DNA from 2 places in the Glaesserella sp. genome. Region 2 is predicted to be linked to the other one. Evidence: riboswitches for the same ligand, from Rfam matches in the RefSeq annotation. Region 2 holds a riboswitch; the other holds the start of a gene.
The links. A riboswitch is a leader RNA that binds a small molecule or an ion and turns the genes downstream of it on or off. The one in region 2 is predicted to bind lysine.
Positions count from the first base shown of each region.

Region 1: another riboswitch for lysine. It lies ahead of lysC (lysine-sensitive aspartokinase 3); the one in region 2 lies ahead of ACEYJ7_RS01945 (Na+/H+ antiporter NhaC family protein).

Region 1 is NZ_JBGXYA010000055.1:9,439-12,866, reverse strand. Features, by position in the region: gene mepA (penicillin-insensitive murein endopeptidase) at 1-709, opposite strand, end outside; lysine riboswitch at 942-1,134, shown strand; gene lysC (lysine-sensitive aspartokinase 3) at 1,238-2,590, shown strand; gene tsaB (tRNA (adenosine(37)-N6)-threonylcarbamoyltransferase complex dimerization subunit type 1 TsaB) at 2,660-3,352, opposite strand; gene aroG (3-deoxy-7-phosphoheptulonate synthase AroG) at 3,354-3,428, opposite strand, start outside.
Region 2 is NZ_JBGXYA010000013.1:16,221-19,648, reverse strand. Features, by position in the region: gene purU (formyltetrahydrofolate deformylase) at 1-549, opposite strand, end outside; gene ACEYJ7_RS01950 (H-NS family nucleoid-associated regulatory protein) at 654-1,064, opposite strand; lysine riboswitch at 1,295-1,463, shown strand; gene ACEYJ7_RS01945 (Na+/H+ antiporter NhaC family protein) at 1,594-3,132, shown strand; gene hmpA (NO-inducible flavohemoprotein) at 3,218-3,428, opposite strand, start outside.

The sequences.
Region 1 (3,428 bases), on a different contig from region 2:
CCCCGCAGCCGTCTCCTGCCGGTATGGCGGCTTGGTTTTCACAATTTGTTGCATCAGCCGGACAAGTTAAGCGCACATGAAAATGTGAGTCGTGTGCATACCAAGGGCGAATTTTACGTAGCCATTCACGATCAGTTCCTGCCGTATTACACAATTTTACCTTAATTGCCGGATTAACAAAGATGCGATCTACTCGCGGATCCGTTGCTGCCAATTTAATTAATTTAGTGTGATTGTTTGTCCATAATTTTTCATCCACCACATTGGCACTACGGTCGACCATAATGGTTGCAAGCCCGGCAGGATTACGGGCGGTTGCATCGTCCATCGGTCCGAAACGTAACCAAATGTCAGCATCTAAACCCGTTTGATGGCTGGCGTGACCGGAAGAAAATCGTCCTCCGGCAGGCATTCCCATATCACCAATCAAAATCGGCGGAATTCCTGATGCCTTTGCTCGTTTACCTAAATGTTGTAAGTAGCCGAGTAATTGCGGATGGCCGTAGTAACGATTTTTAATCGAACGAATAACTTGATATCCCTCGCCTTTCAACGCAAGCGGTTGGGCGCCGATAATACATCCGTTACTATATCCACCGATCGATTGTGCTTTACCTGCGACCGGCGCCTTGATTTGCTCCCACTGCGATGCGACTGCCGAAGCGGAAAAAACAGCGACTGAAATCAAGAGCGTATTAAATAATCTCATTATGCTTTCCTAATATGAATGAATATGCTGATTTAATTGCGTCATTTTAGAGTAAGCCCGATTGAAAAGCAAAAGGCTGAAGTGAAAATACTCTGTTTGTTTTTTAGCCGTCGACATATTGTGTTGAATTAAGATACACCAATTTAATAAATTTTATTTGACATAAGCATAAGAAAAAGTTATTTATATGTGCGTTTTTCGTAGCCTTACGAACTAAAGTTATAATTCAAATTATAGCGGGAGAGGCGCAACGCTCAGGCAACTTATTTTAGGGAACTAGACCGATTGAGAATAAGTGATGGGAGTGATTGCCGAGATGTGAATTCACTAGACAGGAATGATCATCGGCTGAGCAGGTTGAATCCTATCAGCTGTCGTTTAAAACGATATTGTATGTGCGTTTTAAATGGAGTGCTCTTAATTTTGTATACACAAAGCCAAAAGTAACTCAATTCTATTTCCTCTCTAAAACTTCAGCCTTTATTTTGTAAACACAATTTTTATTTAACTCTATAGGAAATTTTAATTATGTCTCATCTTTCCGTGGCAAAATTTGGTGGTACGAGCGTTGCAAATTTTGATGCAATGACAGCCTGTGCAAACATTGTAACTGCAGACCCTAATACTCGCGTTGTCGTACTTTCTGCTTCTGCAGGCGTCACCAACTATCTCGTTGAATTGGCAAATGGTTGTGATTTAGCACGCCGTACTGAAATTTTAGATGCCGTTCGTACCATTCAATACAACATCATTGAGAAATTACAACAACCTCAAGCAGTGTCAGCGGATGTTGATGCGTTGTTAGAACACGTTGCCGCCCTTGCCGAATCAGCAAGCCTTGCAACGTCTACCGCACTCACTGACGAACTTATCTGCCACGGTGAAATGATGTCAACCAAGATTTTCACCCAACTATTGCAAGAAAGAAATTTCCCTGCAATTTGGGTTGATGTACGGAATATTGTGGCAACCAATAATCACTATGGTAAGGCAGCGCCAAACGATGAAAAAACCCAAAAACAATCCGATGCGATTGTCAAACCGCTGATTGCCGAAGGGAAAGTGGTTATTACTCAAGGCTTTATCGGTCGTGATGATGAAGGTAAAACCACAACATTAGGTCGTGGCGGTAGTGACTACTCTGCTGCATTACTTGCAGAAGTATTGAATGCGGATGATGTGTTAATCTGGACCGATGTACCGGGCATCTATACCACAGACCCACGTGTTGTACCTGCCGCGCAACGCATTGATACAATGAGCTTCAACGAAGCGGCAGAGATGGCAACCTTTGGTGCTAAAGTACTTCACCCTGCAACGTTATTGCCAGCCGTTCGTAGTAATATTCCTGTTTATGTCGGTTCAAGTAAAGCCCTGGAACAAGGCGGAACTTGGGTAACGCGTGACCCGCAACCTCGTCCGACCTTCCGTGCTTTAGCATTGCGACGCAACCAAACATTATTGACGCTTTCAAGCTTAAGTATGCTGCACGCACAAGGTTTCTTAGCGAAAGTATTTGCCATTTTGGCTCAACACAAAATTTCTGTGGATGTTATCACCACCTCTGAAGTCAGCATTGCGCTCACCTTAGATAAAACAGGATCGGCATCTTCCGGTGCGGATATGTTATCTGAAGCATTGTTAGCAGAATTACGTCAACACTGTAACGTTCAAGTAGAAAACGATTTAGCACTTGTGGCGATTATCGGCAATAACTTACATACTCAATCCGGTATTGCAAAACAATTATTCGGTACATTGTCTCCGTACAATATTCGCTTAATCAGCTACGGTGCAAGCACAAACAATGTTTGTACTTTGGTGAAAAACAGCGAAGCCGATGAGGTTATCCGCGGTTTACACGCAGCACTTTTTGAATAAAACGCTGCTCTGATAACCAAAAGGGCAAATCCAATGGACTTGCCCTTTTTGCAAAATAATCGTCGAAACTCACCGCTTGTGCGGTAATTTCTGCCAAGTCACTTCATTACGCAAATAAACCGGTTCAATCTCTAACGCAGATTGAATATTTCCCTGAGTAATCGCCGTTAAGGCTAATGGCAGCATATATTGCGCAGAGGGCAAGGTGATCTCGCTTATTTGTACATTCAAAGTCGCTTCGGTAAATTGCGGATAAGCGGTCCAACCGGTACCGACAACCACATAATCATCGTTTGGCAGAATTTGACTGATCGCTTTTTCCGGTGAACAAACTTGCTCCGCAATCACTTCTTTCCAACCATTCTCCGTTCTTGCAAATTGGGCAAAATAAACTTCATTCATTCGTGCATCAATCAGTGCAATCACATTTTTCGCAGCTGACTGCTGATAAGCCGCTTCTGCCATTACTAATAAATTTGAAATCGGAACTACCGACAATTCTGCACCGAGAGCCAAACCTTGAGCAATACCGACTCCGACACGTACGCCCGTAAAACTACCCGGACCACGCCCAAAGGCAAGGATATCAACATCTTTAATTGAAATCCCTGCATTGGACAGTAACTCATCAATCATCGGTAAAATACGTTGAGTATGAGTGCGGGGGCTTAATTCATCCGTAAATGTGACTTTTTGCTGATGTAACAAAGCCACAGAGCATGCTTCGGTGGCTGTGTCTAATGCTAATATTGTTTTATTCATTTTATTGGTTTAATTTGCGGCGTTTTTCTACAGCTTCCGCCAATTGGAATAATGCTTTTTCGCTATCTTCCCAGCC
Region 2 (3,428 bases):
TACTCGATTCGGGTAACGCTCGACAAATTCCGGGTTTAAAACCCGCATATATTTTGCCAGCACAATATAATCAGGATTGTATTCGTCAATTTTCTCACTGAGTAATTTATCGTGTTCAACACGTGTTAATCCTTCATGACTCACCAAGTGGAAAGGAACATCAAAACGTTCGGCAAGACTTCTTAATGTATCATGGTTACCAATCACCGCCGCAATATCAACATTCAACCCTCCATAGTAGGTTTTCATTAAAATATCGCCTAAACAATGTGCTTCTTTGGTCACTAAAATGACAATACGTTTCTGCTTTTGTTGAACGAGTTTATAGCTCGAACCTTGAGGGAGTGTAAACTGTAAATCAGCAAGCAATGTTTTATCATTAAAAATACCTTGCAATTCCGTTCGCATGAAAAATCGATGAGTATTACCGTCCACAAATTCACTATTTTGAACAATATTTAATTGATGTTTGTAACAAATATTTGTAATTTTTGCTACAAGTCCGGTATCATCCGGGCATTCTGTTAATAAAATTTTATTTTCAATCACTATATTTACCTTTGTTATATATAATTACAATTAAATATAAAAAAGAGAATCCATTTAAAATGGATTCTCTACAACGCTTTTAAAAAAAATAGAAATTAAATAAATTAAATTTCAAAATCTGACAAAGATTTACCTGCATCTAACGCTTTCTGAATAGGGCTTGGCGTTCTGCCTTGACCGGTCCAAGTTTTTTCAACACCATTGTCATCAACAAATTTATACTTCGCCGGACGAGGTGCTCGAGGTTCGCGTTTCTTACGTTCTTTTGCGGTCCCCGCAAGTAGTAATGCGAGTTCTTCCGCTGAGATGCCGTCTTGTGCAAGCAGCTCTTTATATTTATTTAATCCTTCTAGGCGTTTTGCTTTTTCTTTCTCTTCATTTTTAACTGCTTCACGTTTTTCTTCAACAATAATCGCTACTTTTTCAAGTAATGATTCCATTTGTTCAAGACTACTTTCACGCGCAATAACTCGTAAGCTGCGAATATTTGAAAGTGTTTTTAAAATATCTGTCATTTTTTTCTCCTAACGTGATATCTGTTTGGTCAATTACTTTAAAACTTAAATCCCAATGGACAATTTATATTAACTTAATAAATATTTTAGGTAAATAAAAAAATGCTAAATAAATTTAGTTTTTTAAGGTCCTCGGATGACAAACGAATAATTTATCTACATTTATAAGATAATTTTTATTAGTTACCTATTGGCAAAGGTTACTACTTCGGTTAATCTAGCTAAGTCCTACAAATTGTAGAGGTGCAAATTCGATAAGTATTCTTTTAGAGTGGAAAACGGTGAAAAAAGAAGAAAGGCGTATTTGCCGAAATCAATTAAGCGTCATCTTAATTGGTTGGTATCGTATCCGAAAGGGACGATACTGTCATAGCTTGTCTATGGAGTGCTACTGCTAGGCTGGGTTTTCATTTCTCCTGTCCCTCCTTAATTTTATTTTTATACCGTTCATTTAAGTATAAATATATTCAGTAGATCTCTGGCTTTTGTTTGACAGAATATCTTATAACAAAACAATCTTAGAGGTTTTATGAATCTAGTCGATTATTCCAACTCACTATGGTCTGTAGTACCAGCGCTTCTCGCATTGGTATTGGCTATTATAACGCGTAAGGTTATCCTTTCGCTAAGCATCGGCATTATCGTCGGAGCACTCATGCTTACCGGTGGTAGCCCTACCGATGCCTTTGTTCACTTAAAAAGCAGCGTAACGTCTCTTATTTATGGTGATGAAGGTTTAAATAAGAATAACGTGAATATCATTTTATTCTTGATTTTATTGGGTGTATTAACCGCATTACTCAGTATTTCCGGTAGTAACCAAGCCTTTGCAAATTGGGCGCAAAAACGCATTAAAGGCAGACGCGGAGCAAAATTAATGGCGGCATCTTTAGTGTTTGTCACCTTTATTGACGATTATTTCCATAGTTTAGCAGTAGGTGCGATTGCTCGTCCCGTTACCGACAAATTCAGAATTTCTCGTGCAAAATTAGCCTATATTTTGGACTCTACTGCTGCACCGATGTGCGTACTAATGCCCATTTCCAGCTGGGGAGCTTATATCATTACATTGGTTGCAGGGCTGTTAGCGACTTATAAAATCACCGAATATTCGCCTTTAGGGGCTTTTATGACCATGAGCCTGATGAATTTTTACGCGATTTTCTCAATGATTTTAGTATTTGCCGTTGCTTATTTTACTATTGATATCGGCTCAATGAAAAAATTTGAAATGCAAGCTTTATCTCAAACTGGCGATAAATCAGCAGAAGAAATTGAGTTAAAAGGCAGAATGCGTAACCTAGTTTTCCCAATCGTTACGTTAATTATTGCAACCCTTGCAATGATGATGTACACCGGCGGCTCAGTATTAGCCGAGAATGGTAAGCCTTTTGATATTTTAGGTGCGTTTGAAAATACTACCGTCGGTATCTCTTTGGTTGTGGGCGGATTAAGTTCAATTGCCGTAGCCAGCGTACTCATTTTGGTAGAAAGCAAAGTCAGTTTGACCGATTACATTAAATGTTATTGGATTGGTACCAAAGCGATGTCCGGTGCGATCACTATCTTGTTCTTTGCATGGACAATCAATGGTATTGTAAGCGATATGCAAACCGGTAAATATTTATCGACGCTAGTTGCCGAGACGATTGACCAGGCATTTTTACCGGCAATTTTATTCATTCTCGCTTCGGCAATGGCATTCGCAACCGGAACCAGCTGGGGAACATTCGGAATTATGTTACCGATTGCTGCAGCAATGGCAGCAAATGCAGATCCAACATTATTGTTACCATGTTTATCGGCCGTTATGGCAGGTGCTGTATGCGGTGACCACTGTTCACCGATTTCGGATACAACCATCTTATCTTCAACCGGCGCACAATGTAACCATATGGACCACGTAACTTCTCAGCTGCCATATGCCGTGATTGTTGCCTTAGCATCGATTGTTGGCTATTTAGTATTAGGTTTCAGTCATTCCGCCGTTTTGGGTTTTATGTCTACAGCCGTCGTTTTAGTCGGATTGGTGTTAATTTCCAAGGCGAAAACGCAAATAGTAGAATAACAAGCGGTCAGTTTTGCGTAATTTTTTGCAAATTCTTCTCAGAAAAAAAGCACACCTTGGGTGTGCTTTTCATTTATTTCATCCATTACACAGTAACGACGCTCATTTTCGGCCCGAATGGTTCAAAATGAATATCGCCTTCCGACCAACCGTTTTGTTTAAGTAATGCCACCATATTTTCCATGAATGCAACGGATCCGCACACATAGACTTCCGCACCTTTTGGTACATGAGCGGCAATAAATTGTGCATCAATACGCGGCTGGGATGCTGTGTAAACTACTGTTGAAATTGCT